2 regions of the Paraliobacillus zengyii genome follow, and region 2 is predicted to be linked to the other one. Evidence: a T-box and tRNA genes for the amino acid it is inferred to sense, from the RefSeq annotation. Region 2 holds a T-box; the other holds one or more tRNA genes.
The links. The T-box of region 2 lies ahead of serS (serine--tRNA ligase). A T-box ahead of a tRNA ligase gene usually reads a tRNA of that ligase, here a tRNA-Ser.

Region 1: it encodes a tRNA-Ser, which carries the amino acid that the T-box ahead of serS (serine--tRNA ligase) is inferred to sense. The anticodon was not compared.

Annotation. Positions count from the first base shown of each region.
Region 1 covers NZ_CP029797.1:2,221,654-2,237,600, forward strand. The annotation lists gene phoU (phosphate signaling complex protein PhoU) at 1-167, opposite strand, end outside; gene pstB (phosphate ABC transporter ATP-binding protein PstB) at 197-1,000, opposite strand; gene pstA (phosphate ABC transporter permease PstA) at 1,047-1,931, opposite strand; gene pstC (phosphate ABC transporter permease subunit PstC) at 1,932-2,888, opposite strand; gene DM447_RS11330 (PstS family phosphate ABC transporter substrate-binding protein) at 2,985-3,992, opposite strand; gene DM447_RS11335 (peptidoglycan D,D-transpeptidase FtsI family protein) at 4,177-6,279, opposite strand; gene DM447_RS11340 (MFS transporter) at 6,330-7,604, opposite strand; gene DM447_RS11345 (superoxide dismutase) at 7,765-8,376, opposite strand; gene DM447_RS11350 (TraR/DksA C4-type zinc finger protein) at 8,556-9,161, opposite strand; partial or broken gene DM447_RS11355 (IS1182 family transposase) at 9,445-11,115, shown strand; tRNA gene DM447_RS11360 (tRNA-Phe) at 11,129-11,201, opposite strand; tRNA gene DM447_RS11365 (tRNA-Ser) at 11,223-11,315, opposite strand; tRNA gene DM447_RS11370 (tRNA-Ile) at 11,337-11,413, opposite strand; tRNA gene DM447_RS11375 (tRNA-His) at 11,421-11,496, opposite strand; tRNA gene DM447_RS11380 (tRNA-Met) at 11,526-11,602, opposite strand; tRNA gene DM447_RS11385 (tRNA-Asn) at 11,607-11,681, opposite strand; gene DM447_RS11390 (Na/Pi cotransporter family protein) at 11,934-13,580, opposite strand; gene DM447_RS11395 (NfeD family protein) at 13,846-14,472, opposite strand; gene DM447_RS11400 (hypothetical protein) at 14,563-14,913, shown strand; gene DM447_RS11405 (nucleoside recognition domain-containing protein) at 15,228-15,671, opposite strand; gene DM447_RS11410 (transglycosylase SLT domain-containing protein) at 15,756-15,947, opposite strand, start outside.
Region 2 covers NZ_CP029797.1:5,909-21,855, reverse strand. The annotation lists gene DM447_RS00095 (ABC transporter substrate-binding protein) at 1-227, opposite strand, end outside; gene DM447_RS00090 (carbohydrate ABC transporter permease) at 335-1,159, opposite strand; gene DM447_RS00085 (carbohydrate ABC transporter permease) at 1,174-2,067, opposite strand; gene DM447_RS00080 (ABC transporter ATP-binding protein) at 2,033-3,136, opposite strand; tRNA gene DM447_RS00075 (tRNA-Ser) at 3,480-3,572, opposite strand; gene serS (serine--tRNA ligase) at 3,674-4,948, opposite strand; T-box leader at 5,012-5,235, opposite strand; gene pdxT (pyridoxal 5'-phosphate synthase glutaminase subunit PdxT) at 5,276-5,866, opposite strand; gene pdxS (pyridoxal 5'-phosphate synthase lyase subunit PdxS) at 5,891-6,775, opposite strand; gene DM447_RS00055 (D-alanyl-D-alanine carboxypeptidase family protein) at 6,931-8,268, opposite strand; gene guaB (IMP dehydrogenase) at 8,439-9,908, opposite strand; gene DM447_RS00045 (YaaC family protein) at 10,126-11,112, shown strand; gene DM447_RS00040 (HD-GYP domain-containing protein) at 11,174-12,268, opposite strand; gene gyrA (DNA gyrase subunit A) at 12,327-14,900, opposite strand; gene gyrB (DNA topoisomerase (ATP-hydrolyzing) subunit B) at 14,974-15,947, opposite strand, start outside.

The DNA.
Region 1 (15,947 bases), 1.5 Mb from region 2:
GCATCTAAGCGTTTATCTGCTTCAACAACCTGCGCTGCTAAATTTGTATCTGAATGATAAAGAGCGTGAACAGCATCTTGTAATTGTACCTTTGCTCCTTGAGCCAAATCAATAACCTTTTGTTTCATTTTATCTAATTCAATTTCGAATTGCTCTCTTGCAACCATAAAAATCCTCCCCCATACCCTTTCAAATATTAACCAAATCTTCCTGTAATATAATCTTCTGTCCGTTTGTCTTTAGGTAAAGAAAACAAAGTATCCGTATCTGTAAATTCAACTAATTCTCCATTTAATAAGAAGGCAGTTTTATCAGAAATACGAGCTGCTTGTTGCATATTATGCGTTACTATAATGATAGAATAGTTCTTTTTCAGCTCTTGAATCAATTCTTCTACTTTTAAAGTTGATTTAGGGTCTAATGCAGAAGTTGGTTCGTCCATTAAAATAACATCTGGCTCAATTGCTAAACAACGTGCTATACAAATACGCTGTTGTTGTCCACCTGAGAGGCTATAAGCATTTTCTTTTAATCGATCCTTTACTTCGTCCCAAATGTAGGCACCACGAAGGCTTCTTTCAACAATTTCATCTAGTATTTTTTTGTTACGAATACCATGAATCTTTGGTCCATATGCAATATTCTCATAAATAGATTTTGGAAATGGATTAGGTTTTTGAAAGACCATTCCAACATTTGTTCTTAAGTCTTCTACTTTAAATGACTTATCAAGAATGTTTTTACCTCTATATTTTATCGTTCCTGATGTACGGACATTAGGAACTAATTCTACCATTCTATTTAACGTTTTTAGATAAGTAGATTTTCCACAACCTGAAGGTCCTATAATCGCAGTGACCTCTTTTTCGTATATTGGTAAATCAATACTTTTTAACGCTTGCGTGTTACCGTACCATAAATTTAAATCTTTTGTATCATATACTATATTCGCATTTTCTTTCGTGTTTTCTGGTATATTCTCACTTGAGACAAATTTCATATTATTTTGATTCATTTTTGTAGCTGTACTCATTCCATTCACCCCTTTAATATCTTTGTTGGAACTTATTTCTAATAATAATTGCTGTAGAGTTCAAGATAAATAATAGTACCAATAATACAATGATTGTAGCAGATGCTAAATACGCATATTCTTCCATCAATGAAGAATCTAATGTCCAATAATAAATTTGCATTGGAAGTACTGTAAACTTATCAAATATACCACCTGGAAATGGTAGTAATAAAGCCGGTATTCCTAATACAACGAGTGGTGCTGTTTCACCAATTGCTCGAGATAGTGCTAAAATAGTTCCCGTCAAAATCCCAGGTAGTGATGCCGGCAAAATAATATTTTTTACTGTTTGCCATTTAGTTGCACCCATTCCAAATGAAGCTTCACTTAAATGTTTTGGTACAGCACGAATTGCTTCTTGACTTGATACAATTACTATAGGTAACACTAAGAGTGACATGGTTAGCCCACCTGCCAAAACTATATTTCCAAAATCCATCGTTCGTACGAAGATAGTCAAACCTAATATCCCATATACAATAGAAGGCACACCCGCTAAGTTTGAAATATTAGTTTGAATTATTGACTGTAAACGACCTTTTCTCGCATATAATTCATTATAAATCGCAGTACTGACACCCAAGACCATGGTTACTGGAATTACAACAGCCATTAACCAAAACGTACCAAGTACAGCACCCATAATACCAGCTCTATCAGGACTCGTTGATAGTTTTCCAGTTAAAAAATCTAGATTGATATAAGCAAGGCCTTGTGTTAACACTCGAATAATTAATACTGCAAGAACAACAAGTCCAAATAATGTTGATAATAAGAAAATTGTTTTCAATATATTATTTAAGATAATTCGAGACTTCATTTTTTTCTCAACTTGTTTCGTAGTTAAATGTTTCATTTAGTATTCCTCCCTATACCTACGAGAGACATATCTTGCAACGATATTCATTAGTAATGTAAAACAAAATAGAGTCATTGCAACTGCATATAAACTATAATAGATAGTTGAACCAGCAGGTGCGTCTCCACCAGAAACTTCCACAATATATGCTGTCATTGTTTGCATAGATTGCGTTACATCGAGGGTAAAGTTTTTAGAACTTCCACTTGCAATAGTTAAAATCATGGTTTCCCCTATTGCTCTTGAAATCCCTAAAACAAAGGATGCAATAATACCAGATAAAGCAGCCGGAACAATTACGCGAAAGGTTACTTCCAACTTTGTTGCTCCCAGTGCTAGTGCACCTTCTCTCATTGCGTTCGGAACAGAACTCATTGCATCTTCAGATAAAGATGCAATCATAGGAATAATCATAATCCCCATCACGATACCTGGGCTAAGTACGTTAGTTGCTTCTAAACCAGGTATGAATTCTCTTAATAGAGGTGTAACAAATGTAAATGCGAAGAACCCATAAACAATCGTTGGTATGCCTGCAAGCAATTCTAAAAGTGGTTTTAACGTTCTTCTAACACGGTCAGTTGCATATTCACTTAAATAAATTGCTGTCATTATACCGATTGGACCTGCAACAAGCATTGCAATTACAGATGAAATAATAGTACCTGAAATTAGTGGTAGGATGCCAAATTCTGGATTTTGGCTTAATGGCCTCAATATCGTTCCAGTAAAGAACTCAATTATTGAAACTCTAGAAAAAAAGTGTATTGTTTCTGTTAAAAGAGTGAACAATATACCAATAGTTGTTAATAAAGAAATCATTGCAATAAGAAATAATAAGACAGGAACGGCTTTTTCTATTATGGAAGAAAAACTTCTTCCTGCCCTTTTCTTACTAATTAATTCTCTCACTTGAACAGCATTATCTTTGTTTAAATTGCTGTTATTCGCCACTCATAACACCCCTCTTAATCTATTCTATAATACTAATTAGAGAAGAGAGCAATTAATTACTCTCTTCTCTATCAGATTTATACCTTCATCTTATTATTATTTAAGCCCATTTAGGAAATCTATACTTTCTTGTGCTTCTTCATCTGGGATTGGAGCAAATCCTGTTTCACCAGCAAAAGTATTTACGTTATTCATTAAATAGATTGCATAATCTAACACTTGAGCTTTTTCTGTTGCATTATTAACATTCAAATAAGTGAATACTGGACGAGTAAAGTTAGCATAATCGCCATCTTCAGCAATTGTCTCAAGAGAAGGTTCAACTGGTCCATCACCAAAATCAACATTTACTGCTTGTAATTTATCTTGATTATTTACATAGTAACCAAAACCAAAGAATCCAATAGAGTTAACATCTTCAGACACCAATGTTACCAATGTAGAATACTCTTGTTGAAGATTAACATCACTTACAAGATCAGCTTCTTCAAGAATATTTTCATAAAAGAATTCATACGTACCGTGATTCTCGTTCGGTCCATAAGTGTTTATTTTTTCATCTGGCCATTCTGGATTAATATCAGACCAGTTTGTTACACCACCATCAGCAAGGAAAATACTTAACAGTTCTTCTTCTGTCATTTCCGTAGCCCAATCATTATCTGGATGCATAACGAAAGTTAAACCATCTAATGCAACTTTCAATTCATGTACTTCGATACCAAGCTCTTCTGCAGCCGCTGATTCCTCTTCTTTAATTTGTCGAGAAGCGTCATTAAAATCAGTTCCATCTTCAACTAAGAACTTTTCAAATCCTGCACTTGTACCTGAACGACCTACTTCAACAGATACACCTTCTTGTTCTGTTAACATATACTCTTCTGCAATTCTAGCCATTAATGGATAAACTGTACCAGAACCATCAATAACAACACTACCTTCTAATTCTGCTGATTCACTTTCAGTATCTTCTGTGTCAGTTGATTCTGCATTCGAATCGTCTGTCTCTTCTGCACTTGAATCGTCACTTGATCCACAAGCTGCAAGTAAACCGATTGATAATACTAATAGTAAAGCTAATCCAACTAATTTTAATTTTTTCATTTAATGTTCCCCCTACAGTTTTGTATTACGCATTTAGGCTTGGCTATCTCAGCCACAAACTCATCATAACGTATTAGTTTGAACTTACCGTTAATTGAATGTTAAGAATGTGTAAATTAAACACTTATTTTGTCAGTAGATAAACTAAAAAGGTGTGAGCGATAATTATCGCTCACACCTTTTATTAATCTTCTTCTGCAACTTCTTCATTTAAATTTTCGGTTACGCCCGCTTCATCTCGTTCTTCTTTCAATTGGAAATACTTTTCAATAATACGGTTACCAATTTCATGATGAATACCGTTTTGGTCATTACCAGTACCTGTTCTTGGTACAATAATTGCAAAAGCTACCTCCGGCTCATCATATGGTGCATAACCAACTAATGAAAGATTATAAGTAGATTGTTTTACACCATCTATATAAAATTCGTTTTGAGCAGTACCAGTTTTTGCAGCAACCTTGTATTCATTGTTACCCCAATGACTTGATGCTGTCCCTTCTGATACTACGCGTTTGAATCCTTCTTGCACCCGTTCAATATAAGAATCATCCATCACAACTCGATTGAGTATATCGGTATCAAAGCTTTCAATTACGGGGCCTAAGGAATCCTTAGAAGCATTTGACTCCCTAACTTCTTTGACAATATGCGGTCTCACGCGATAGCCATCATTTGCAATAGTCGAAACATATTGTGCTAACTGCAATGTTGTATAGGTATCATATTGACCAATCGCAAGGTCTAAAAGAAGTCCCCCATTATCAGGATCCCCCACTACACCAGTAGATTCATATGGCAAATCAATTCCTGTTTCAACACCTAAACCAAATTGATTATAATAATTTCGTAATGTCTGAAACGAATCCCAATCAAAGCCTGATAGTTTTTCACCATATTGATAGTTTGCACTTGCTAATCTAATCGCTACATTAAACATATAAACGTTTGATGATTGTTCTAACGCTTCTATATCGTCTACATAACCTAAATTCTTCCAAGAGCTTTTTTTAGGGTCATTTGCAATTTTAATTGGCTCATCTTTAATTTGCTCTCCAGGACTCATAACACCTGAGTCTAAAGCAGCTAGAACAGTTGCCCCTTTGACCGTAGAACCTGGTAAATGTTGATCATAAATCGTCCGATATGATTGATCTACATACTCATCATCTTCTCGATGCGCTCCAGATAACGCAAGAACATCACCAGTTTGGGGATCCAACATCGCAACTAAAGCATCTTCCATATAACGATTTTCAGTTGGATTTTGATTATAATAACTTTCTAGTTCTTCTTGAACAATCTTATCAATTTCCTCTTGTAACTCAATATCTACTGTTAATATTAAATCACTACCACTTTGTCCTTCTATAACAGTATTTTGCCCTACAATGTCACCATTATTATCCGTAACATATTCTATTATTTCTTTTTGCCCAGTTAATACACTTTCGTATTCTAGTTCCAAACCACTCTTACCAACCCGATCATTTCGACTGTATCCTCGTGTTAGATAAAAATCCTGATTGTCAATTGGTATTCCTTCATTTGTTGACGTTATACTACCAATAAATGTGGAAAATGTATCATCAACTTTTGAAATGCGATTCCAATCAATAGAAGCATCAATTCCTGTAAGCTCAAACAAATGCTCTGAAACTAATGCATATTCTTCCTCGGTAACATTTTCATTTTTCACAATATGAGGAGAGAATTCACTCGCTGCATCTAATTCTTTTTTTATTGCAACAACATTTAATAGAACTGGGTCTGACCAATCATATTCGTTGTAATCTTCAGCTGTGATTTTTTCAAGTATTAGCTTATACTGTTCACTTGTATCTAATTCTAATTCCTCTTCTGTTAATCGATCACCTGCATCTTTAGCGTTAAGCATGTACCAATATTCCTTTTTATCTCGTTCTCGAATTAATTTCTCTAACGCTTCAAATTCTTCTTCCATTGTAATATATTCGCCCAATTTCTCTGCTAGTTCTAAACGTTCCGCAGCAGAATCACCATTCTTAGGTGGGGTATACGTAATGGAGCGCGTTGATTCGTTATCTAAAATTAATTTTCCATAACGGTCATACATTAAACCTCTTGGTACAGAAATAGAAGCTTGCGTATTTTCCGTTTCATTTATTTGATCTTGTGCAGCTTCACCATTCAAAATTTGCACGACACCTAATTGCAAAATTAATAATGAAAACAAAGCAAATACAAAAATGAATAATATATTTAAACGAAAGGGAAGTTGTACTTTCTTTTTTTTCTTTTTCCCCATTCTATTCTCCCCCTTTTGCGAACTCAATTAGGGCTATTATAGCACGTTTTCTATCTATTTTCATTATTCATTACGCCATCTTTTAATGGAGATGCAGGATTTTTCCCTGTAGGAAGGAAGGACACTTTTCGGATAAAGTATGAAACGACAATATGACCGGCACCTAATATAACTAATAAATAAGGAATAATTTGTTCAGCTGGGAATAGCTTTATACTAATTATAAATAACATAATTGAGCTCACTCTTCCTACATTTAGAAATAATTCTCTAACAACAATATATTCAATTCGCATTTCTTTTGCTTGCCAACCATGTCCTATTACGTCATATGTCATTGACACATAAGGAACCGTAAACAAAGGATATGCAATACCAATTATTGCACCATACAGTAATAAAATCGGAAAATTTAAATTAAATATAATAAGAAAAATCGCAAAATATAGTGTTAATCCTCCAATTAATATAGACCTTTTTCGCATATGCGGCTTAATTATACGTGTTGCTGCATAATAACAAACAAAGGAAGAACCCGAAAAAATAAGATTAAACGTACCTAAAGCCAACTCACTCCCTGTAGCAATAAATACCCAAATCGAGATAACAAATACAAAGATACCCTCTCTTAAACCTTGAAATGTATGTGCATATAGGATGTTACGCCAATTTTTATTATTTTTACGTTCATATAAAATGCGTTTAAAATTAAATTTACCTGTTGCTTGTCTTCTTTTTAAGAAGAAGCTACAAATAACCGCACATATAAATAGGAAAAAAGAAATAGAAAAGATAATCGTATACCCTTGTGAATTATTCATATTTGAAATTACATAACCAGCTAGGATAGGCCCAATCATCCCACCAAATGACTGCATTAGACCTAAAAATCCATTGAAGAAATCACGTGTATCTGGTTCCGTAATTTCAAATGTTAAGACGTTAAATGCCAACCAATAAAAACCATATCCAACACCTAACAATGCACCTAATAAAATGTTATATGTTGCAGCATTTTCACTTACTAGTAAAACTGTCATAAAAAAAATAGCTAAAAATGTAACACCTAACCGTAAAACAATAACCCGGTCCACTCTTTTAGCCAATCTACCTGCAACGATAAAGGTAACTGGTTGTAAGATATATACTGCACCATTATACTGTGCAATGGCTATGTAATCATTTGATTGTTTCCATAAGTAGATATTCACAAACGTATTCGATAGGAATGTAGCCAGAGCATACAATCCTCCAATTATTAATAATAGCTTTAAATCACGATTAACGACTATATCACCTAATAAGATGTTTGGTTTCTTTTGCATATCCAGTTCTCCTTGTTTAGTTCTAGATCTTATTGTTTTCAATTGACAAGGAGATATACAGTTTTCAAGCAAAGAGGTAATTTATATTGAAAGGGAAGACTAATTGAGTATAAAAAAAAAACTGAGGAATATATCCCTCAGTTTTTTTCCACTAAATAACTTACTTAGTAGCCTCATATAATTTAGAAACTTCATCCCAATTAACAACATTCCAGAATGCTGCAATATAATCAGGGCGTTTGTTTTGATATTTAAGATAATAAGCATGTTCCCAAACATCCAAACCTAGAATTGGCGATATACCATCCATCACTGGAGTATCTTGGTTTGGTGTGCTTGTTATTTCAAGTTTACCATTTTTAACGATTAACCAAGCCCAACCTGAACCAAAACGACCAGTTGCAGCTGCTGCGAATTTTTCTTTAAACGCGTCAAAGCTACCAAAAGCATCTTTAATTTGTGTTGCTAATTCTCCTGTTGGCTCTCCACCACCATTTGGTGAAAGTAGTGTCCAGAATAAGCTATGGTTTGAGTGACCGCCACCATTATTTCGAACAGCAGTTTGCACAGATTCAGGTAAGCTATCTAGGTCAGATAGAAGCGCGTCTAATGATTTATCTTGTAAATCTGCATGCCCTTCTAGTGCTGCGTTTAATTTAGTCACATACGTGTTGTGGTGCTTCGTATGATGAATATTCATTGTTTCCTTATCAATATGCGGCTCTAATGCATCATAAGCATAAGGTAATTCAGGTAATTCAAATTTAGTCATTAATAATTCCTCCTAAAGTAGTATGTAAGAAAAACGTTCACAGAATATTCGTTTTTCTGATACATTAATGTTACCAAAGCTCTTCCATTCTTGCAACTTTTATGCATGTAATAGAATTTACAATTAAAATGTTCTTCCTATTACTCATACACCTTTTATATTATTATTAAACTTCATTTTTAATTATTTCTCTTATTTTCACCTGTAATATCAGTCTTTGCAAAATTCTCGATATCTTTAGAATTTCTTTCATCCTGATTGATATATTCCTTTTGATAAAAGTCAGAGGCTGTGTCAGAAGATCCATGTTCCTCAACCGCCTCCCAAGTATCTTGACCATCAAAAGCTTTAGAATTATCTTCTTGTGTAACATTCGGGTTTAACAGGTCTTCCTCGATCGGACGGTGGTTATAATCAATATCTTCATTAACTGTTGCATGTTTTATACAGTGTAATGCTGTAGGCATTGCTTGTAATCTTTCTTCGTTTATTTCTTTCCCACACGTTTTACAAAAGCCATACGAATCATCATTTATAGCATGAAGTGCATCATTAATATCTCTTAACTCCTGTATTGTGTGTTCATTTAAAGCAATATTTTTTTCACGTTCAAATAATTCTGAACCTTGATCACCTGGATGATTATCATAATTTGATAATTCTTCTATGACTTGATTAACATAACCATCTTCCTGATTTTCTTGCATTTTCATTTGATCTATTACTTGCTTTTTTTCCTTAAGTAATACAGTTTTAGAATAATCCTTTAATTCACTAGTTACCATATTCTAAATCCTCCTAAATTTATAAGTTAAATTAGATACTTATACGTACTATCTTACCTTAATTAGTTGGTCTTAAACTTCATACGATGGAAAGTCTATGTAATTACTTATGAAAAACAAAAAAAGAGGCTGGGACAAAACTCAGATAAACAATAAAAAGTTGCATCTTCCAACGGTAGTTGGAAGATGCAACTTTTTTATAAAATCGAAAATTTTAGTAAGTAAAAAAGGATACCTTCTGATAAAATTAAAGTACCACACAATAACAATCGGAGGTATCCTTATGTTTAAAGATTATAACATGAATCAAGTAATTTTGCCGTTAGATTTTGAAATGAAATTACAAAAAAATGATATTGCCTATACGATCCATGACTTAGTAGAACAAATACCTGATAAAGCATTTTCTGTTTTCTTACATGAAACAGGTTGTCCTGCTTATCATCCACGCATGATGATGAAGGTTATTTTATGTGCTTACACGCAATCTGTTTTCTCTGGAAGAAAAATTGAATCATTACTGAAAGATAGTGTACGCATGATGTGGTTAGCGCAAGGTTATGAGCCAAGCTATCGAACGATTAATCGTTTTCGAGTCAATGAAGAAGTACAAGAACTGTTACGCCAATGTTTTGTACAATTTCGATGCCAACTGGTGAAAGAAGAGCTGATTGACCAGGAAGCGATCTTTATTGATGGCACCAAAATAGAAGCAAATGCCAATAAATTTACGTTTGTTTGGCGAAAAGCGATTGAAAAATACAGTGCGAATTTGGTGGAGAAATCAAATCAACTGTACGATGAATTATTGGCAAACGAAATTATTCCAGAAATAGAACGCGAAAGTACGGAAGAACTATCCACTAAAGAACTCGAAAAAGTAGTTGAGAAACTAGAGAAGACCGTTGAAGGATACGACAAACAGATCGAAGAAAGTAAAGATGTCAGCAAACGGAAGCAGCTTCGCTCTGCAAGGAAAACACCAAAAAAATACCGCAAACAGTTTAAAGATTACGTAGCACGCAAACAAAAATACGAAAAGGATAGGCTTATATTTGAAGCGCGCAATAGTTATTCAAAGACAGACCATGATGCCACCTTTATGCGCATGAAAGACGATTATATGAAGAATGGCCAATTAAAAGCAGGTTACAATGTACAAATTGCGACCGAAGGACAATATACACTCGCATATGACGTATTTCCCAATCCAACTGATGTACGCACATTCACTCCTTTTCTAGATAAAATCGAGGAAAGCTTCTTTGAACTTCCCACATATATCGTAGCTGATGCAGGGTATGGAAGTGAACAGAATTATGAAGATGTCCGCATTAATCGGGAGCGCATCCCGCTGATTACATACAATAGGTATCGAAAAGAGAAGACAAAGAAATATAAGCAAGACCCTTTTAACACAATGAACTGGGCGTATGATGAAGCGAGTGATTCTTTCCGTTGTCCAAATGATAAAAAAGTGGCTTTCCAGTATCTATCTAATCGAACAGGTAAAGATAACTTCACCCGATCCTTTAAAGTCTATGAATGTGAAGACTGTTCGGATTGTCCGTTGCGTTCCCACTGTACAAAAGCAAAGGAAGGAAAGAATCGAAAAATTTATTATAATCAAAAATGGGAACAACAAAAAGCATACACAAAACAGCAGCTTTCAGAAAAAGAAACCGGTAAAATTTATGGCAAACGAAAAATAGATGTAGAACCAGTCTTCGGATTTTTGAAGGCTAATTTGCGTTTCACTCGTATGTCAGTAAGAGGCAAGAAGAAAGTGGAAAATGAATTAGGATTTGCATTCATGGCGGTGAACTTGAGAAAGTACACGGCTAAGCATGCGCATGGTCCAACAAATCCTGAAAATAATCCAACAAAAAAAGATTCCGACCATCTTCCTAAGATGATCGGAATCTTTTTCGTTATTTTGGCTAGTTATGTCTCAGCCTCTTTTAAGATGGCTCGGGACGGAATCGAACCGCCGACACACGGATTTTCAGTCCGTTGCTCTACCGACTGAGCTACCGAGCCTTATTATGTATAAAAGAAAAATGGAGGAGGATGAGGGATTCGAACCCCCGCGAGCCGCGAAGCCCCTGTCGGTTTTCAAGACCGATCCCTTCAGCCAGACTTGGGTAATCCTCCGTAAAAATTATTCTTTTAAAATGGTGGACCCTGCAGGATTCGAACCTGCGACCGATCGGTTATGAGCCGATAGCTCTAACCAACTGAGCTAAGGGTCCTTACATATGGGGCGACCGGTGGGAATTGAACCCACGTATGCCGGAATCACAATCCGGTGCGTTTACCCCTTCGCCACGACCGCCATAGTAAGACACTTATAAATATTGAATTTGGTAGCGGCGGAGGGGATCGAACCCCCGACCTCACGGGTATGAACCGTACGCTCTCGCCAGCTGAGCTACACCGCCATAATGGCTCCACAGGTAGGACTCGAACCTACGACCGATCGGTTAACAGCCGATTGCTCTACCACTGAGCTACTGTGGAATAATAATTAATTGTTTCTAATTAAGTATCTTCTAAAAAATTCATGTCAATCAAGCGACGATATATAATATAACACGGATTAAAAATACTGTCAATAACTTTTTTTGTTTTTATATTTGCGCAACAAAATTAATATAGCATGTCCTATTAAATCATTCAAGCTTTTTCTACACAAACCCTAAATATTTTTTATCTAAGTGTCCAATATTTATAGTAAAATTATTAAAAAAGGAGGGAATATCCCCCCTTTTTTTAATGTATAGCTTCAGGACTTTTTTCTCCTAATACTTCTTCTGCAATATTTAATGAATGATCTCCAATACGTTCTAGATTACTTAAGATATCCACAAAAACAATACCAGAAGCACCAGAACACAGCCCTTCATTTAATCGAATAATATGCTTCTTACGGAAGGTTCTTTCCATTTTATCAATCTGATTTTCTTGTTGTACTACTTGTAATGCTAATTCCCGATCATTTTTATCTAATGCTTGAATTGCTTGTTTTACAGTCAAAGCAGTTAAATCAAACATTTCATTCACATCTATTTTTGCTTGTGCTGTGAGACTAATTTTGTTTGAGATTTTATATTGAATTAATTCGACTATATTTTCAAAATGATCCCCTATTCTTTCAATATCCCGAACAGAATCAATTAACGTAGAGTGCTTAGCACTTTCGAAATCAGACAGAGAAGAACTAGATAATTGAACTAAGTAATCTGTGATTTCTCGGTCTAATTTATTTAGAGCATTTTCAACTTGTAATGCTGCTTCAGCATGTTTTGTGTGATGGTTATTTAAAAACAAACTGGTTTCTTCTAAACCTTTATGTGCATATTGTCCCATACGAATTACTTCTTCTTTTGATTGTTGAAGCGCAACTGAAGGTGATTGTTGAATAAATATTGGATCTAGATGTGTCGGTTGGTATTTAACAACGGAATCTTCACCAGGAATTATTTTAGTTACCAAATAAGCAAGTCCACCTATAAACGGAAATTGAATAAATGTATTTGAAAAGTTAAATATACCATGTGCAAATGCAATAGTCATTTCGGCATTTAATGATAACTGTTCCTGAATATATCCAATGAATTGCGTATATGGACCAATAATTAATAGAACAAGCACAGTTCCAATAATATTAAATATAACATGTGTTAATGCTGCACGTCTTGCCGCTACGGTTGCACCAATTGATGCTAATATTGCAGTAATCGTAGTACCAATATTGTCACCGAACAACACAGGTAATGCTGCCTGTAATTCTATCGCTCCTTCAGCCATCAAACTCTGTAGGATACCAATAGTCGCACTTGAACTTTGAACAATTACAGTAAATAATGTTCCTACAATTACACCTAATATAGGATTAGTAGACATATCAACTGTCAATTCGTGAAATGCTTGAACATCTCGAAGCGGCTCCAAACCATTTCCCATTAGATCTAAACCGTAGAATAGTGCACCAAAACCGAAGATAGTTTGTCCAATATTTGCGGCCTTTTTACTTTTAAGGAAGAAAATCATCAATGCACCAACTGCCAATATAGGTAGTGCGTATGCTTCTATTTTAATACCTATAATAAACGCAGTAACTGTGGTACCGATATTGGCACCCATTATAACACCAATAGATTGTCTAAGTGTCATAAATCCGGCATTAACTAAACCTACTGTTAAGACCGTTGTTCCCGTACTAGTTTGTAATAAAATAGTTACGACTATACCAGCTAATACACCCATAAATGGATTACTAGTAAACTTATCAAGAATGTCTTTTAATCTTTCCCCTGCTATTTTTTGTAGTCCATCCCCCATATATTTAATACCTAATAAGAAGATACCTAATCCACCAACAAATAGAAAGACAAGTGATTGCACATCAATTTCCATTGGATTTTTTCATCCCTTCATTTCTTTTTTTATTATTACGAAAACAACACCTCTACCATTATTAATGAACTACTTGCGAATTGTAAAGAATTTTAATTAAACTTTACACTAAATTTACACAAGACTAGCTATTTTTCGACAAATTAAGTATTTAAATGTAAATTTTAGCATATTCAATGGTTTTAAACAGGTTATTACTATCTATCTTCTCCATTGCAAAAAAAAATATTGCTACTCTATATAGAGTAACAATATTTCATTCAGTTTATTTTGGAACAATTAATATTCTCGTACCATCCACTTGTTTGACTAAGATAGGTGTATCTTTCTTCAACCATTGACCATTTGTAACAGCACTATAATCAATGTCATTAATGCGCACTGTGCCAACCGGCCGCATATCAGTAGTTGTAATTCCCTCTTCTCCAATTAATTTTTTATATGATTGATTCATTGTACTATACCCTTTGTCTGCTGTAAGTTGGTCCATTAATGCTAACTTATTCCACATTTTTCTACCCTTAAATACTTTGAGAAAGAACAAAGAACCAAACCCTCCGACTAAAACGCCAATTATAGCATATAATCCCGCAGTCCAATTTGGAGAACTTAGACCGACTGATAAAATCATACAAAGCGCACCAACCGAAGCAAGTGTCCCATCATTTATTAATTTACCATCAATTATGATCAGTAAAATTCCAATACAATAAAAGACTAACATTATCACAAACATACCTGGATCAAGATACGTTAAAAAATAGACAGTTATAAAACCAAATCCTAATAATGCAAAGAAACCTCGCATATTAATTAACAGTTCACCCATTAAAAACAAAGTACCTAAACCAACCATCACTAAACTAATCCAATCAAGTTCTAAAATTGACATCTAATCACTTCCCCTCGCTTATATTTAGTATACGATAGAACAAGACAATTAGTTTCAACTTCTATTAAATCAAAAAGGAGCCACTCTAAAATGGGAATAAGAAAATTGTTTATATATACATTTATCATACTGTGCCTTTTCAGTATCTTTATAGACCTTAAAATTGGCTCCCCTATTAACTATACCATAGACGATCCAACCCTTACGAATGATGAAGACAGTAAAGTTATTGACTCTAAAGAGCAACTTACATTTAAAGTTGTATCTTATAAAATAAGTGTCGGCGATACTTTTATAAGTGTTATGGATCAAATAAATGGACAATCTTTAAATTGGAACTTGGAACAGTATGTGACTGATTTTAGTGCATTGAATCCGAAAGTTGATGTTCATGATTTACAAGAAAATGCACGTTATCTTTTTCCACAATATATAAACTAATTCAGACTAGTACATTATAACTAGCTAGTGGACCGATATAAAGAGGCGTAAGAAGCTGAAGCAATGTTATTGGACAGTTATGTGGTTGTTTATAATTAAAACACGGAGAGGGCATTAAAAGGCCATTACAGGATGAATATTCTTTATAGTTAACAGTGATTGTAACGTACTTATCTCATAATTTTTCTCGATCGCTAACTGTGGATAAAAGCTTGTCAGTGACTAACAAATAACACAAAAAGAGCTAAGAGGGATTGAACTGTTGTCACCCAAATGATGGTAGACAATTCAATTCACTCTTAGCTCCATAGCTTTTAAAAAAATGGAACAATAAATAATGTGATAATCATGGAAAGTGCCCCTGCAATAATTGCAGTATTTCCTAACGTATCGGCCCCACGACTTTTAGCAATAAACCCAACTATTATCCCTGTTGCACTTAAAAATATCGGCATTAGAAAAAATGATATTATAGAAGCAACAACAGCAAACCACCCAAAACCGGTTTTTGCCTCTACTTCTGATCTTTCCTTTACCTGTTCTGAAGCAATAGGTTCATTAAAATCATTTGCAGTTAATTCCGCTGCAAATTCTTCATCCCTAACATTCGATTGATCTAACAAGTCAGACGAATTGGTTAAATCTGTATCTTGTGCCCCTTGCTGATTCATAACCATTGTATCTGTATCAGCTTCCGTACCGAACTTAGGTGCATCTTGTATTTCTTCCTTTTTTTCATCTGGAGTGTATTGATCCATTTAAGGTCCCTCGCTTTCATTTATGAGGTGCCTTTTTAGTCTGTCAATAATCCGGCTATTCTTTACCCTGTAACTTTTTCCAAATTATTTAGCCAGTACAACAGTTTTATGTTCTTCTGCTTTAGTTTGAATTTTGTTTGCATAGTCACTTTTTGCAGTACCGTTTGACTCTTTATATGTCTCCATTCCAGACATTCCGCGGTGATAAGCCGTTAAAGCTTCATCCCAATTGTCATACTCGTGATGTAAGAAGTCTAAATATACCACAGACAACTG
Region 2 (15,947 bases):
TGTTCACTATTAAATTGCTCAACATACTCCATAATAGCTTCTTCATGAGGACCACTCATTGCATGCCAAAAGTCAATTTCAATTGGTTCCGTTGACTCTTCTGTTTCCGTATCACTCGCAGTGGCAGAAGCTGCTTCACTATTTTCCGTATCTTCACTATCTCCACACGCAACTAACAGTAATAAAAATAATATGCTAAGTACACTCCAAATAAATCCTTTTTTCATTTTATTTCCCCCTAAATTTTTTATTAGTTTCGTGGAGCAGACAACAATATCACTAAATTATTCATCCGGATAGTTGTGTCACGATCACCCCCTAAAAAGTAATTTAACTAACCTTTTAAACCCGACCTTGCTACACCAGCAACAATATACTTCTGCATAATAAAAAATAAAATAATCATTGGTAGGACTACCATTGAGGATGCAGCCATTAATAACTCATACTTTACGCCAGCTTCTGTTGTAAAAGCCGACAAACCGACAGGTAACGTTCTTAGCTCTTGTGTATTGGTAACAATCAATGGCCACAAAAATGCATTCCAGCTATTGATTACTTTTAATAAAGCAACTGTAATTAAAGCCGGCTTGGCAAGTGGTACCATCACATACCATAAGAACTTAAATTCGCTACAACCATCTACTTGTGCTGCGTAAGATAATTCTTTGGGGATACCCAAAAAGAATTGGCGTAATAAAAAGATTGCAAAAACACTCGCAGTCCAGGGTACAACTAATGCTTTATATGTATCTATCCAGCCTAAATTAGATAAGGTCACAAAGTTAGGGATTAACAATACCTCTCCAGGTACCATCATTGTGCCAAGTAACACCGCAAATATGACATGCTTACCAAAAAACTGAATACGTGAAAAAGCATATGCCGCTAAAATAGTCGTAATTAATTCTCCAACTGTACTTAAAATAGTTACGATAACACTATTTAAAAAGTACCGATCAAATGGGGCAACTTTCAATGCTTCTGTGAAGTTAGTCCAATTTATTTCAGATGGTATCCAAACTGGAGGCATTGCCATGACCTCATTAGGCGCTTTTAAGGATGTACTAATCATCCATACGAAAGGTAGCAACATTAAAATGGAGCCAATAGAGAGTAAAATATATATCGTTGTTTTAGATAAAGCTGCTTTTGTCATAATTCACTCCTCCTCTACTGATAATGCACGAATTTTTTACCGATGATTAATTGTATTAATGTAAATATAAATACAAAAATAAATAAAACAAACGCTGCTGCTGAAGCAAGACCAAATTGCCACTCCTCATAAAATTTTTGATAAACATAATAAACAACAGTTAGCGTACTATTTGCTGGGCCTGGACGTCCATTGAACAAGGCAAATATCTCATCAAATACTTTAAATGCATTTATAATGGATATGATTGATATAAAAAACATCGTCGGTGATAACAATGGTAAAGTAACTGTTTTAAATCGATTCCATGCCGATGCACCATCAACCTTTGCTGCTAAATAATATTGCTGATTAATGTTTTGTAAACCGGCCAGAAATATAATGATATTAAAACCCAATCCTTTCCATATACTTAAAATGATAAGCGCCAGCATTGCAAAATTTGGATCTGTAATCCATTTAATTGGATCAACTCCAAACCAACCTAGAAAATAATTAAGTAAGCCATAATCAGAGTGGAAAATCCATCCCCAAACAATTGCTACCGCAACAACAGACGTAACAAATGGCAAGAAATATATCGTTCGGAAAAAGCCCAGAAATTTTATTTTACTATTCAGCAATAATGCAATTAGTAAAGACAATATTATTGAAATAGGAACAACACCCACAACAAATATAAGTGTATTTGATAGAGCCTTAATGAAATTCTGATCATTAAATAGTGTTATAAAATTTGTTAACCCTCGCGCATGTACAACATTATTAAAATAATCGTAATCTGTATAAAAACTCATTAAAAATGATTTAATAATCGGATAAATATTGAATGTAATCAAGATTAGCAATGCAGGTAATAAGTAAAGGATCGCTTTACATGTGCTTTTCCAGTTGGGTCGAAGTGTCATCAGCGTAACCTCCTCTTATTCTTTCTCCAGTATTATTATCAAAGTAATGAATATGGTTAACATCAATTGCTAGATTACAACTATCACCAACCGTTAACGTAATTTTAGGGTCTACTAGAGCCCTAATAGTACTATTACCTACCTGAATGCGTATTAGTGTATCTCTTCCTATTGTTTCAAGATGAATAACTTCTCCTGTTATCATTGCGTTATCTAAGGAAGTAACGTATAAATTTTCAGGTCGTAAACCAATTTTAATATTATCTTGATTAGTAACTATAGGTATCGTAATACTTTGATTGGTTTCTTTTATTTTATAGATATTATTATCTTGTTTTTCTAATTGGATAAAATTAATAGGTGGGTTCCCTAAAAAACTTGCAATAAATGCATTCCTTGGTTTACTGTACATCTCTTGTGGTGGACTGTCCTGTTGTAAAATACCATTGCTCATTAACATTACTCGATCAGATATGCTTAATGCTTCCTCTTGATCATGTGTAACAAAAATCGCTGTAATGCCAACTTCTTGTTGAATACGGCGAATCTCTTCACGCATCTCTAATCGTAAACGTGCATCTAAGTTGGATAATGGTTCATCTAATAACAATAGTTTTGGTTTTTTTACTAACGCACGAGCAATTGCAACCCGCTGCTGCTGACCGCCTGATAATTGAGCTGGTTTACGATCAAGTAAATGATCAATTTGAACAAGCTTTGCCATTTCAATTACTCTTTTTTGCGCTTCTTTTTTTTCTACTTTTTGCATTTTTAATGGAAACATAATATTCTTAAATACGGATAAATGAGGATATAATGCATAATTTTGAAAAACCATTCCGATCTCTCTTTTTTCGGCATCAATGGTAGTTACTTTTTTCTCACCAAAATAGATATCTCCCTTAGTAGGTTTATATAAGCCTGATAACAGCATTAAGGTTGTACTTTTTCCGCAACCGCTTGGACCTAATAGGGAAACAAGCTCACCATCTTTTATAGTAGTTGTTAATTGATTAACAGCAGTAATATTATCAAATTGCATTGTCAATTGATCTAAATGTATATCCATGACGCTATCCCTCCATCTGCCAACTTATTCTTACAAGCCTTATGTTAGCAAACAATCGTAAAGATAGAATAAATTACTTGTAAATTTTTCATTTACAATATTTACTTTTTGTAAATGACATGGTAAGCTAAAATCTTGACCATTTTACGCATTTTTCATTTTTTTACTTTTGTTAAAAGACTCTCTTATAGCTATCAATTGATATAATACAAAAAATAGGACCCCCAATTTTAGGAGGTCCTATTTAATCTATCTTAATAATAAAATACAAAAAAACGGTTTAACTTAATTTAATAAGTTAAACCGTTTTTAGCTATTTGTTCTTATGTATTAAAATAAAAAATGGAGGAGGATGAGGGATTCGAACCCCCGCGAGCCGCGAAGCCCCTGTTGGTTTTCAAGACCAATCCCTTCAGCCAGACTTGGGTAATCCTCCGAAACTGACGACAAAACTTATAATATCAGTTTATTTAGCACATGTCAATATATTTAATACATTTATTTTTTAAAAAACAATTGTTGTTAGTAGACAGCTTTTTAATTAATAACTTTCTTACCACCCATATAAGCTTGTAACACTTCTGGAACCTCAATTGTGCCATCTGCTTTTTGGTAGTTTTCAATAATGGCAGCTACTGTTCTACCAATAGCTAAGCCTGAACCATTTAGTGTATGAACAAATTCTGGTTTAGCCTTTTCTTCACGACGGAACCGGATACCTGCACGACGAGCTTGAAATGCTTCAAAATTTGAACAAGAAGAGATTTCACGGTACGTATCGTTACTTGGCATCCAGACTTCGATATCATATTTCTTTGCGGCAGTGAAGCCTAAGTCAGCCGTACACATACTTAAGACACGATAAGGTAATTTTAATAGTTGTAATACCTTTTCCGCATGTCCTGTTAAATCTTCTAACGCTTGATAAGAATCTTCTGGTTTCACAAATTGAACTAGTTCTACTTTATTAAATTGGTGTTGACGGATCAAACCACGTGTATCTCTACCAGCAGAACCTGCTTCAGAACGGAAAGATGCACTGAACGCAACAAATTTTTGTGGCAGGTCATCCACTTTTAAAATATCATCACGGTAATAGTTTGTTACAGGTACTTCTGCCGTTGGAACTAAAAAATAGTCCCAATCTTGAACTTTGAAGGCATCTTCTTCAAATTTCGGTAATTGACCAGTCCCCGTCATACTTGTCCGATTAACAATATATGGAGGCAACATTTCTTCATATTCATGCTCGTCTGCATGTAAGTCCATCATAAAATTAAGTAATGCACGTTCTAAACGTGCTCCTAATCCTTTGTAAAAGACAAATCGGCTTCCTGTCACTTTACCAGCGCGTTCAAAGTCTAACATGCCTAATTCTGGCCCAAGCTCCCAGTGTGGTCTTTGTTCAAAATCAGTGCGCTTTACTTCGCCCCATTTACGAACCTCTACGTTATCATCTTCTGTTTCCCCAATAGGTGTTGTTTCATGAGGAATATTTGGTATAGATAACAATAGCGTTTCTAACTTTTCCTCTACTTCATTAAGTTCCGTATCAATTAGCTTAATACGCTCTCCAACCTCACGCATTTCTACAATCATATCATCTGCATTCTTTTTTTCTTTTTTCAAAGCAGAAATTTGTTTAGAAACATCATTTCGTTTTGCTTTTAGCTCTTCTGTTTCAGCAATTAATTCTCTTCTACGTTGATCTAAATCTTCAAATGTATCAAATTCGGATAAATCTTCTCCACGATGTTGTAACTTCTCTTTTACCTCATCAAAATGTGTACGTAAATATTTCAAATCTAACATAATTTTATCCTCCAATATTATTAATTTAACTCAAACAAAAAAGACTCCCATCCCTAATAAAACATTAGGGACGAGAGTCTTTCCCGCGATACCACCCTGATTGAAGAGAGATTCCTCTTCCGGCTTCTTTTACAATAACGGCTAAGCATGTTAGCCGGACATGTTTTACTTACATTTCACATGCCAACTCAAGGATGGATTCACAGTTCTCTTTCACTGATTTGCACCAACCATCAGCTCTCTAATAGAAAGAAAGGTCTGTTACTAATTCCTCTCATTGTGTTCAGTTATAGTAGTGAATTTATTTTTAGCATAGCGAAAAATAATTTATGATGCAAGGTCTTTTTTAGCTTGTTCAACCATTTTAACAAAGTAATCTGTTAAACGATCATCGTCGGTTAACTCTGGGTGAAAGGCACTACATAAATAATGGCCTTCTCTCGCAGCTACAATTGCATTGTTGTGTGTTGCTAATATTTCAACCTGTTTACCAACTTCTACAATAAATGGCGCTCGAATAAAGACAGCATCAAAATCTGTTGCAACATGATTAATTTCTAATTTTGCCTCAAACGATTCCTTTTGCCTTCCAAATGCATTACGTTCTACTTTCATATCCATCAATTCTAGGTGCCCATTACTTTGCCCAACAATCTCTGTTGCTAACAAAATCAAACCTGCACACGTTCCAAAAATTGGTTTTCCCTGTTTACCAAAATGCTGTAAAGGCTCTAAGAATTCATATTGATCAATTAACCGACGCATTGTCGTACTCTCGCCACCAGGTAAAATCAGACCATCTATTTCTTCTAATTGTTCTTTTTTCTTTACAACAAGAGCTTCAGCACCACTTGATTCTATTGACCGAACGTGTTCTCGAACGGCACCTTGTAAACCCAAAACACCTATTTTAGTCATCATGTGATCTATCTCCTTTAAACCTTACCAGCCACGTTCTTGCATACGTTGTTCTGGTGCAATTGTGCTAATTTCAATACCTTTCATTGCAGTTCCTAAGCCTTGTGAAACTTTTGCAATCAACTTATAATCTTGATAATGTGTTGTAGCTTCAACAATAGCTTTTGCAAATTTTGCAGGATTATCAGATTTAAAAATACCAGAACCTACAAAAACACCATCAGCTCCAAGCTCCATCATTAATGCCGCATCAGCTGGAGTTGCGATACCGCCCGCTGCAAAATTAACTACAGGTAAGCGTCCATTTTCTTTAATACTAATTAATACTTCGTAAGGTGCACCTAATTCTTTAGCAAATGTCATAATCTCATCATATGACATACTGATTAATTTACGAACTTGTCCTTGTACTTCACGCATATGACGAACTGCTTCAACAATATTTCCAGTTCCCGGCTCACCCTTTGTACGTAACATGGATGCACCTTCGCCAATACGACGTGCAGCTTCACCTAAATCACGACAACCACATACAAATGGTACAGTATATTCTTTTTTATTTAAATGATACACTTCATCTGCTGGTGTTAATACTTCACTTTCGTCTAGGTAATCGACACCCATTGATTCTAAAACACGCGCTTCAACAATATGGCCGATACGTGCTTTTGCCATAACTGGAATGGACACAGCGTTCATTACTTCTTCAACTATTGTTAAGTCAGCCATTCTTGCAACGCCACCTGCAGCACGGATATCCGATGGAACACGTTCAAGAGCCATAACCGCAACAGCTCCTGCCTCTTCGGCTATTTTAGCTTGTTCTGCATTGATAACATCCATAATGACGCCACCTTTTTGCATCTCAGCCATTCCTCTTTTAACACGATCTGTTCCTAAATTTGTCATGAAAAATATCCCCCTATTTATCTTAAAAATCAAGTAATTAACAATTTAAACTATTATTCAACATTGTATAACAATACCATAGCCTAGTGCAAGCACCATTAAAATAAAAAACCTCAACATACCTATCGCCATGTTGAGGTTTTTATGATTCTATATTAAGCAAACCATCCTTTTACCGTATCGGCAACTGATGAGAATATTCCACTAAAGAAATCCCCTACAGCACCAAGTGTAAGCATAAACCAATTTGCCTTCTCTACAGCATCCGTGGCTACAAGATCGACAACTTGTACTTGTGCACCACCAAAAATATAGCCGTAATCGGTACCACCATTATAAACAAGTTCCATTTCTCCGACTTTTTCACCTTTTTCAATTGGTGCTACAAGTTCGCCATCTTCATTGAGTTTATTTTCATCCAAATGATATTGGACCATAAAAGATTCTTCTTCACCATTTAATACTGTTGCGATCATGGTTTCACTTGCTTCTATTTCTACTGAATCTTCTTTTCCTTTTGCTACAGGTAAAGTAGATTCATCTTCAATTTGATAACCTGCAGGATAAAGTTCTTGCTTTTCAAACTGGTTATAACCATATTCCATTAATTTTTTCGTTTCTTCAAAACGTGCACCTTTATCATCTGTTTTCATTACAACTGAAATAAGGCGACGACCGTCTACTTCCGCTGTTGCAGTGAAACAGTAACCAGCTTCCGTCGTGTATCCTGTTTTTAAACCGTCAATTCCTTCAAATGCATATTGATCAAAGTTTACATTATCCCAAGGAAGCATCCAGTTTAAATTTTCTAATGGTTGATCATCTAATTCAGACATCAATGTACTAGAAAACTCCAATGCTTCTGGATAATCGTTAACCAAATAATAGGCTAATAATGCTGCAGAACGTGCAGACATTAAATTATCAGCATTTGGATCTGTACCTTCTGGATGGTTATCACCCAAATCAACGTTCGATAAACCTGTTGAATTAACGAATTGATATTCAGGAAGACCCATTTCTTCTGCTTTATCATTCATCATTTGAACAAATTCGCCTTCTGAACCAGCAATTAATTCCGCTAAAGCAATCGTTGTTGCATTATCAGAAATAATTGACATTCCTTCATATAATTGACGTACTGTATAGTCCTGTCCTTGTGTCAAACCAATTCCTGACATAGAACTATCTGCAGAAATACTGTACGGATAATCACTAATTTGTGTGGTTGTATCCCAGCTAATTTCACCATTTCCAATAGCTTCTAACACTAAATACTCTGTCATCATTTTTGTCATGCTTGCTGGTGGCAACTTTAAATCAGCATTTTTGGCATACAATATTTGTCCTGTTTCTGCATCAACTAAAATAGCAGATTCTGCTTCAACCTCTACTTCAGCTGCATGAACAGCAATTGGGTTCATACCAAACGATGTTATAAATATTACAAATGCCAATATAAGATAAACTGATGCTTTTATACTATGTTTCAATCTCTTCTACCTCCACCACTTTTTATATGCATATCCGCTATTTTAGCATACCAAGTCGAAAAGTGGAATATACTTTTATAGGGTATTTTAGTAACGTTTTCTGCTTGTATTGTTTAGCAGTTAAAAACGCTATAAATTAGGATGTAGTATTCCTAATTTATAGCGTTTATTTATAACGAATAGTTTGGTGACTCATTCGTTATTTGCACATCATGTGGATGTGATTCACGTAACCCTGCACCTGTCATGCGAATAAACTGTGCTTCATTACGAAATACTTCTAAATCTTTTGTACCACAGTAACCCATTCCAGAACGCAAACCACCTAGTAATTGATGTATTGTATCTGATAATGGTCCTTTGTATGCTACACGTCCTTCTATGCCTTCTGGTACTAATTTTTTTGCATCTTCTGTGTCTTGGAAATAACGATCTTTAGAGCCCGACTTCATCGCAGCTACTGAACCCATTCCTCTGTATACCTTATATCGTCGACCTTGGAATATTTCAGTTTGTCCTGGACTCTCTGTTACTCCTGCAAAAAGACTACCTAACATAACGGCATGCGCTCCAGCTGCTAATGCTTTAACAATATCTCCAGAATATTTAATACCACCATCTGCAATGATAGGTATGCTATGTTTACGTGCTTCAATTGCACAATCATAAACAGCAGTAATTTGTGGTACACCAACGCCTGCAATTACGCGGGTTGTACAAATAGAACCTGGACCAATACCCACTTTTATTATATTTGCCCCAGCTTCTATTAAAGCACGTGTTGCCTCAGCAGTTGCAACGTTTCCTGCAATAATATCTAAATCTGGATATTTTGATCGTACTTTTTTCACTTGATCTAGAACACCTTGTGAATGTCCGTGCGCAGTATCAATAACGATCAAATCTACTCCAGCATCGACTAGTTTATCAATACGAGTCATCGCATCTCCTGTAACACCAACCGCAGCACCCGCTAATAAACGCCCATTACGGTCCTTTGCTGAGTTTGGAAATTCAATTAACTTTTCGATATCTTTGATGGTAATTAAACCTTTCAATACACCTTCATCATCGATCAATGGTAGTTTTTCAATACGATGTTTTTGTAATATTTTACTTGCTTCTTCCAATGTCGTCCCTACTGGTGCTGTAACAAGATTATCGCTTGTCATTACATCTGAAATTTTAATGGAGTAATCTTCAATAAAGCGTAAATCACGATTTGTTAATATTCCAACCAATACTTGATCTTCTGCATTATTAACAATTGGTACACCTGAAATCCTGAATTTACCCATTAAGTGTTCCGCATCAAATACCTGATTATCTGGTAATAAAGAAAAAGGATTTGTAATGACGCCACTTTCTGAACGTTTAACACGATCAACATGTTCCGCTTGTTCTTCAATTGACATATTTTTATGAATAATACCTATACCACCTTGGCGTGCCATTGATATTGCCATTGCAGCCTCAGTCACGGTATCCATTCCTGCACTAATTAATGGAATGTTGAGTTGAATATTATCTGATAGTTTAGTCTTAATTGAAACATCACGCGGTAATACCTCTGACTTCGCTGGTACTAATAAGACATCATCAAATGTTAATCCTTCTTTTGCAAACTTGTCCTCTCGCATAACTTAACCTCCTCATAAAATAAGTACTAAAAATAAGTGCATAATGAAAACTTCTCTACTGGTTACACTATAAATAGATCTAATAAGCTATATAAATGTAATCAACAATATTCTATTGTTCTTTACATTACGACATACAAGAAGCAATTTCAACCTTTTTACATACCAAATTAATTAAAGTTTCTTGCGATAATTTATCAGAAGGGAACCAAACCAATTGAAAAAAAATAGTGAACTCTTTTTAACCTATATTCAATCAGCTGAAACAGCTCAAAAATACTTATATGCCTGTTATCAAAAAAATTCTATTACTAATGCACAAAAATGGAGTTATGACAATTGCTATCAATTTTTCTATTATATAAAGCATGGATTACTTTATTATCAAACAGGAAAACAATCGCCTATCGTAACGCAACCATTATTCTACTTCTATGGTATGACACATCTTATAAAAGCCTGTTTATTAGCTAAAATACCAGATTATCCAGCTAGTACATCCTTACTTGCACATGGACTTACAACTAGAAAAAGAAAGAAACGTGATTATCAGTTTTTACAAGATGAAGTGAAAATTCAACAAAAAGGATTGTTTCCATATTTTGCTTCTAATCTTTTTCAAGTGCACCATTGGCCAAGCGATAAAGTTCAAATGGATACTATATTAAAAACAATTCCAGAAATGAATGCCATGTTTTTTATGCACACGAAACAAATAAATCTAGTCAAAGTAGCATCAAGACAAGATAATCATTTTACATTTCCCAGCAATCTATTAGATACGTATCATCTTTCACAAGGTCGATTTTTGGCCAAGTTATCCTCCTTTATTGATACAAATACAATCGAAATAACTTCAAGTTCCATTCGCTGTCGCATTAGACAAAACTTTTCTATTTTAGAAAAAGGTCCTTTTACATATCATATGGATGAGGATAGCATTTATTTTCCTTCAACTAGTAGATTGCCTCATTACAGTCATGAAATTATGCACCACTATATTCTTCTTTATAATTTAAGTATGATCGCGCGCTATGAAACAGAGTGGTGGGGAGATGTATTACATGGAAGTTCAACTAAAGATTATCCTTTTATTAAACATTTTTTAGATATAACAAGTGATAAAATCCCCCTTTACATTGGACATTATCTACATACATTACGTGATGAAAATAACAAAGTCAGCTTTAATTTCGAAGATTAAAATGCTTAAATATAAAAAGGGACTAATCAACAAGCAAGCTTGTTGATTAGTCCCTTTAAAATTATATAATAATATCTTCTATATATAATTGCTTGTGTTCTTTTAAAGAAATAATACTTTGCGTATTCTCAATTCGAACCATGGGGCGCGTTGGGTATTCTGATTCGATATATATGATTTCGGCTATCTCTTCATTAGAAAGTTTAACCTTTGTTCCCGAAGAGAAATTGGTCAAACAGACGATAAACGCTTGTAATATTTGATGGTCAAACTTTTGGTATTGGTCCTGTTGCATTTCTTCAATAACGCGAAAAGGAGATTGTTTTGTACGATAAATTCGTTCTGAGGTCATCGCATGATATGTATCACAGATAGCTACTATTTTAGCAAAGCGATGTATCCTATCTTCCTTAACACCTAAGGGATACCCAGTGCCATCCAATCGTTCATGATGCTGTAAAATGGCCAGTTTTACGCCTTTAGTTAAAGAAGTAATTTTTTCCACAAAGCGATAAGAATAAGTTGGGTGTTCCATTATTTCATCAAATTCAGGCTTACTCAATTTTCCTTCTTTATAAAAAAGAGAGCGTTTCAGTTTTGCCATTCCGCAATCTGCTAATAATCCAGCAATACCAATTTGCATCCACTCTTTTTTTAAACCTAACTTTTGTGCTAATACAGCAGAAATTAGGCTTGTTGAAACACTGTGGTGAAAAAAGTAATCATCTTTAGCAGTATTTTTATATAATGTTAGTATATAAAAATCAACTTCTTCCGTGCGCTCTAGTAAAGGAACAATTAACTTCCGAACGGCATGAATTTCAATAGGTGATCCACTTTGCCATGCATTAAACTGGAGCTTATAAGCTTCTACAACTTGATGATAATGCTCCATAAACGATAGGGATTTCTCACTTTGCGTTTCTTTTTTTACATTTACTTCTTGCTTTTGTTGTTTTTTTGGAATAAAGGGTACACCATTTTCTAAATTGGTAGCGACTTCTACTTGGTCAATTAAAAAACGTTGTAATATTTCTATATGTGTTTCGTCTATAACCGTGTCCTTTGTTGCAATTGGACGATTTGTTTTACCTATTACGTCCGTTGTAAGTATGCACTTAGGAATTAATTGTGATGGATGTATCCACAATATCATCGCCACCCCTTATATGCTGATAAAGTGGCTCACCTTTTTCATGGTGAACCACTAATCATTATTCTTCTGTATCCTCTTTTGTATCTGTATCAGTTGTTGAATCTTGATTATTTTCTTCGGTTATAACAGCATCTGGGTCTTGATGTGTTTCTGTCTCTACTGTTTCACTTGAAGATTGCTCTTCTATAGCTTCCTCATCTTCAACATTATCAATGCGTGCGACAGTAGCTACTTTTTCTTCCTCTTGGAGACGAATCAGGCGAACACCTTGTGTATTTCTACCTGTAACAGAGATACCTTCAACCGGCATACGAATAAGTACACCTGATGCAGTAATAATCATAATATCTTCGTCACCTGTTACTGCTTTTACAGCAACTACTTTTCCTGTTTTCTCTGTAATGTTACATGTGAATACACCTTTACCACCACGATTAATGATTCGATAATCCTCAGCAGGTGTTTGTTTTCCATAACCATTCTCAGTTACATTTAATACATATAAACCATTCTCGATAATTTCCATAGAGACGACCTCATCATCTCCTCTAAGAGAAATACCTTTAACTCCAGCAGCTGTTCGTCCCATTGTCCGAATTTGCGTTTCCTCAAAGCGAATCAGTGAACCATTTCTAGTGCCGATCATAATATCTTTTGTACCATCTGTTAATCGAACAGAAATTAATTCATCATCTTCACGTAAATTTAACGCAATTAAGCCACCTTTACGAATGTTGGCAAATTGTGCAAGGGTAGTTCGTTTAGAAATACCGTATTTCGTTGTAAAGAATAAATACCATTCTGCTTCAAACTCATGTACAGTTATTACAGCATTAATCCATTCACCTTTATCAATTTCTAATAAATTGATAATTGGAATTCCTTTTGCTGTCCTACCGTACTCTGGAATTTCATACCCTTTTGCTCGATATACTTTTCCTTTGTTAGAGAAGAATAAAACAGTATCATGTGTTGATGTCGATACTAAGTGTTCAACAAAGTCGTCTTCATTTGTATCCATTCCTTGAACACCACGACCACCTCTACGCTGTGTACGATATGTTGAAGCTGGTAACCGTTTAATATAACCTTTATTTGTTACCGTAATAACAATATTTTCTTCTGGAATTAGATCCTCATCCTCAAAGAAATTAATACCACCAGCTATAATTTCAGTTCGTCGTTTATCGTTAAAACGCTCTTTAATTTCAGTTAGCTCTTCACGAATTATTTCTAATACTTTTGCTTCATCAGCTAAAACTGCTTTTAATTCACTAATTAGTTCTACTAATTGTTTATACTCATCTTCTATCTTTTCACGTTCTAAACCAGTCAAACGTTGTAGACGCATATCTAAAATTGCTTGTGCTTGTTTCTCAGACAACTGATAATTTTCTATTAAACCAGTACGAGCAATATCTGCTGTGTTAGACCCACGAATCAATGCAATAATCTCATCTATATGATCTAAGGCAATTCGCAATCCTTCTAAAATATGAGCACGTGCTTCCGCTTTACGTAGCTCATAAGCTGTTCTACGTTTAATTATTTCTTTTTGATGTTCTAGATAGTGAGATAATGACTGTTTTAAATTAAGCACTTTCGGCTGTCCGTCAACTAATGCCAACATGTTAATACCAAAAGATGTTTGTAAGGAGGTTTGTTTGTATAGGTTATTTAGTAACACATTAGGATTCGCGTCACGACGTAACTCAATTACAATACGCATGCCATTACGGTCTGATTCATCCCTTAAATCAGTAATTCCCTCAATCTTCTTATCACGCGCAAGTTCTGCAATTTTCTCAATTAATCTTGCTTTGTTCACTTGATACGGTAATTCATTGACAATGATTGTTGCTTTACCATTGTCACGCTCTTCAATTAACACTTTAGATCGAATGGTAATAGAACCACGTCCCGTTTCAAACGCTTTTCTAATCCCACTTCTTCCTAGAATCGAACCACCTGTAGGGAAATCAGGCCCATAGATGTATCCTTCCATTAGCTCATCAATAGTAATATCAGGATTTTCACTGATAGCTAGGACAGCATCAATCGTTTCTCCTAATTGATGGGGTGGAATGTTAGTCGCCATTCCAACTGCGATTCCCGATGCTCCGTTAACTAAGAGGTTAGGAAATCTAGCTGGTAATACTTTAGGCTCTCTCTCTGAACCATCATAGTTATCCTGGTAATCTATCGTGTCTTTATTAATATCACGAAGAAGTTCCATTGAAATCTTAGACATTCGTGCTTCTGTATAACGCATCGCAGCTGCAGGATCACCATCGACAGAACCGAAATTACCGTGTCCATCAACTAGCATATTACGATAGCTGAAATCTTGTGCCATTCTTACCATTGCTTCATATACTGATGAATCACCGTGTGGGTGATACTTACCTAATACATCACCGACAATACGGGCAGATTTTTTATATGCTTTATCCGAATGTATTCCTAAGTCATTCATAGCATATAATATTCTCCGATGTACTGGTTTCAAACCATCTCTCACATCTGGAAGCGCACGAGCTACAATAACACTCATGGCATAGTCTAAAAACGATGTGCGCATTTCTGTTCCTATATTTATTTCTTGTACATGTGGACGTTGATTTTCCACCATACGACTGCCTCCTATCCAACTGACGACCTTACTTTATTATCAAACTATAGTTTTATGTGAACTTGACACATACTTATACATCTAGATTTTTAACATAAACAGCATTCTCTTCAATAAAGTTTCTTCGAGGTTCTACTTTATCGCCCATTAGCATATCAAAGATTTGGTCAGCTTCAATCGCATCATCTAAATTCACTTGTAGTAATGTTCGATTTTCTGGATCCATTGTAGTTTCCCAAAGCTGTGTTGCATTCATCTCTCCTAGCCCTTTATAACGTTGCAGACCTGGTTTCGGTTGTTTAGGTAATTCACTAACAATCCGCTCCATCTCTTTATCATTGTACGCATAATAAGCAGCCTTACCTTGCTGTACTTTATATAATGGTGGTTGTGCAATGTAAATATAACCATAATCAATTAACGGTCGCATAAATCGATATAAGAAGGTTAATAATAACGTTCGAATATGTGCACCATCAACGTCCGCATCTGTCATGATTACAACTTTATGGTACCTTGCTTTTGAAATATCAAAATCTTCTGCAATCCCAGTACCTAATGCAGTAATCATCATTCGAATCTCATTGTTCGATAGAATTTTATCTAAGCGTGCCTTCTCTACGTTTAAGATTTTACCTCTTAAAGGTAAGATTGCTTGGAAATGGCGGTCACGGCCTTGTTTTGCTGAACCACCAGCAGAATCACCCTCTACGATATACAATTCACTTTTAGTTGCATCACGTGTTGAACAATCGGCTAGTTTTCCAGGAAGATTGGAAATTTCTAATGCACCTTTTCGACGTGTTAATTCACGTGCCTTTTTGGCTGCCATTCTTGCTCGAGAAGCCATTAAGCCTTTTTCAACAACAATTTTGGCTGTGTCCGGATTCTCAAATAGGAATTTAGAAAATAACTCACTAAATGCAGCATCTGTAATCGCACGCGCTTCACTATTACCAAACTTTGTTTTCGTTTGTCCTTCAAATTGTGGATCTGGATGTTTAATTGAAACAATAGCAGTTAAGCCCTCTCTTACATCATCACCAG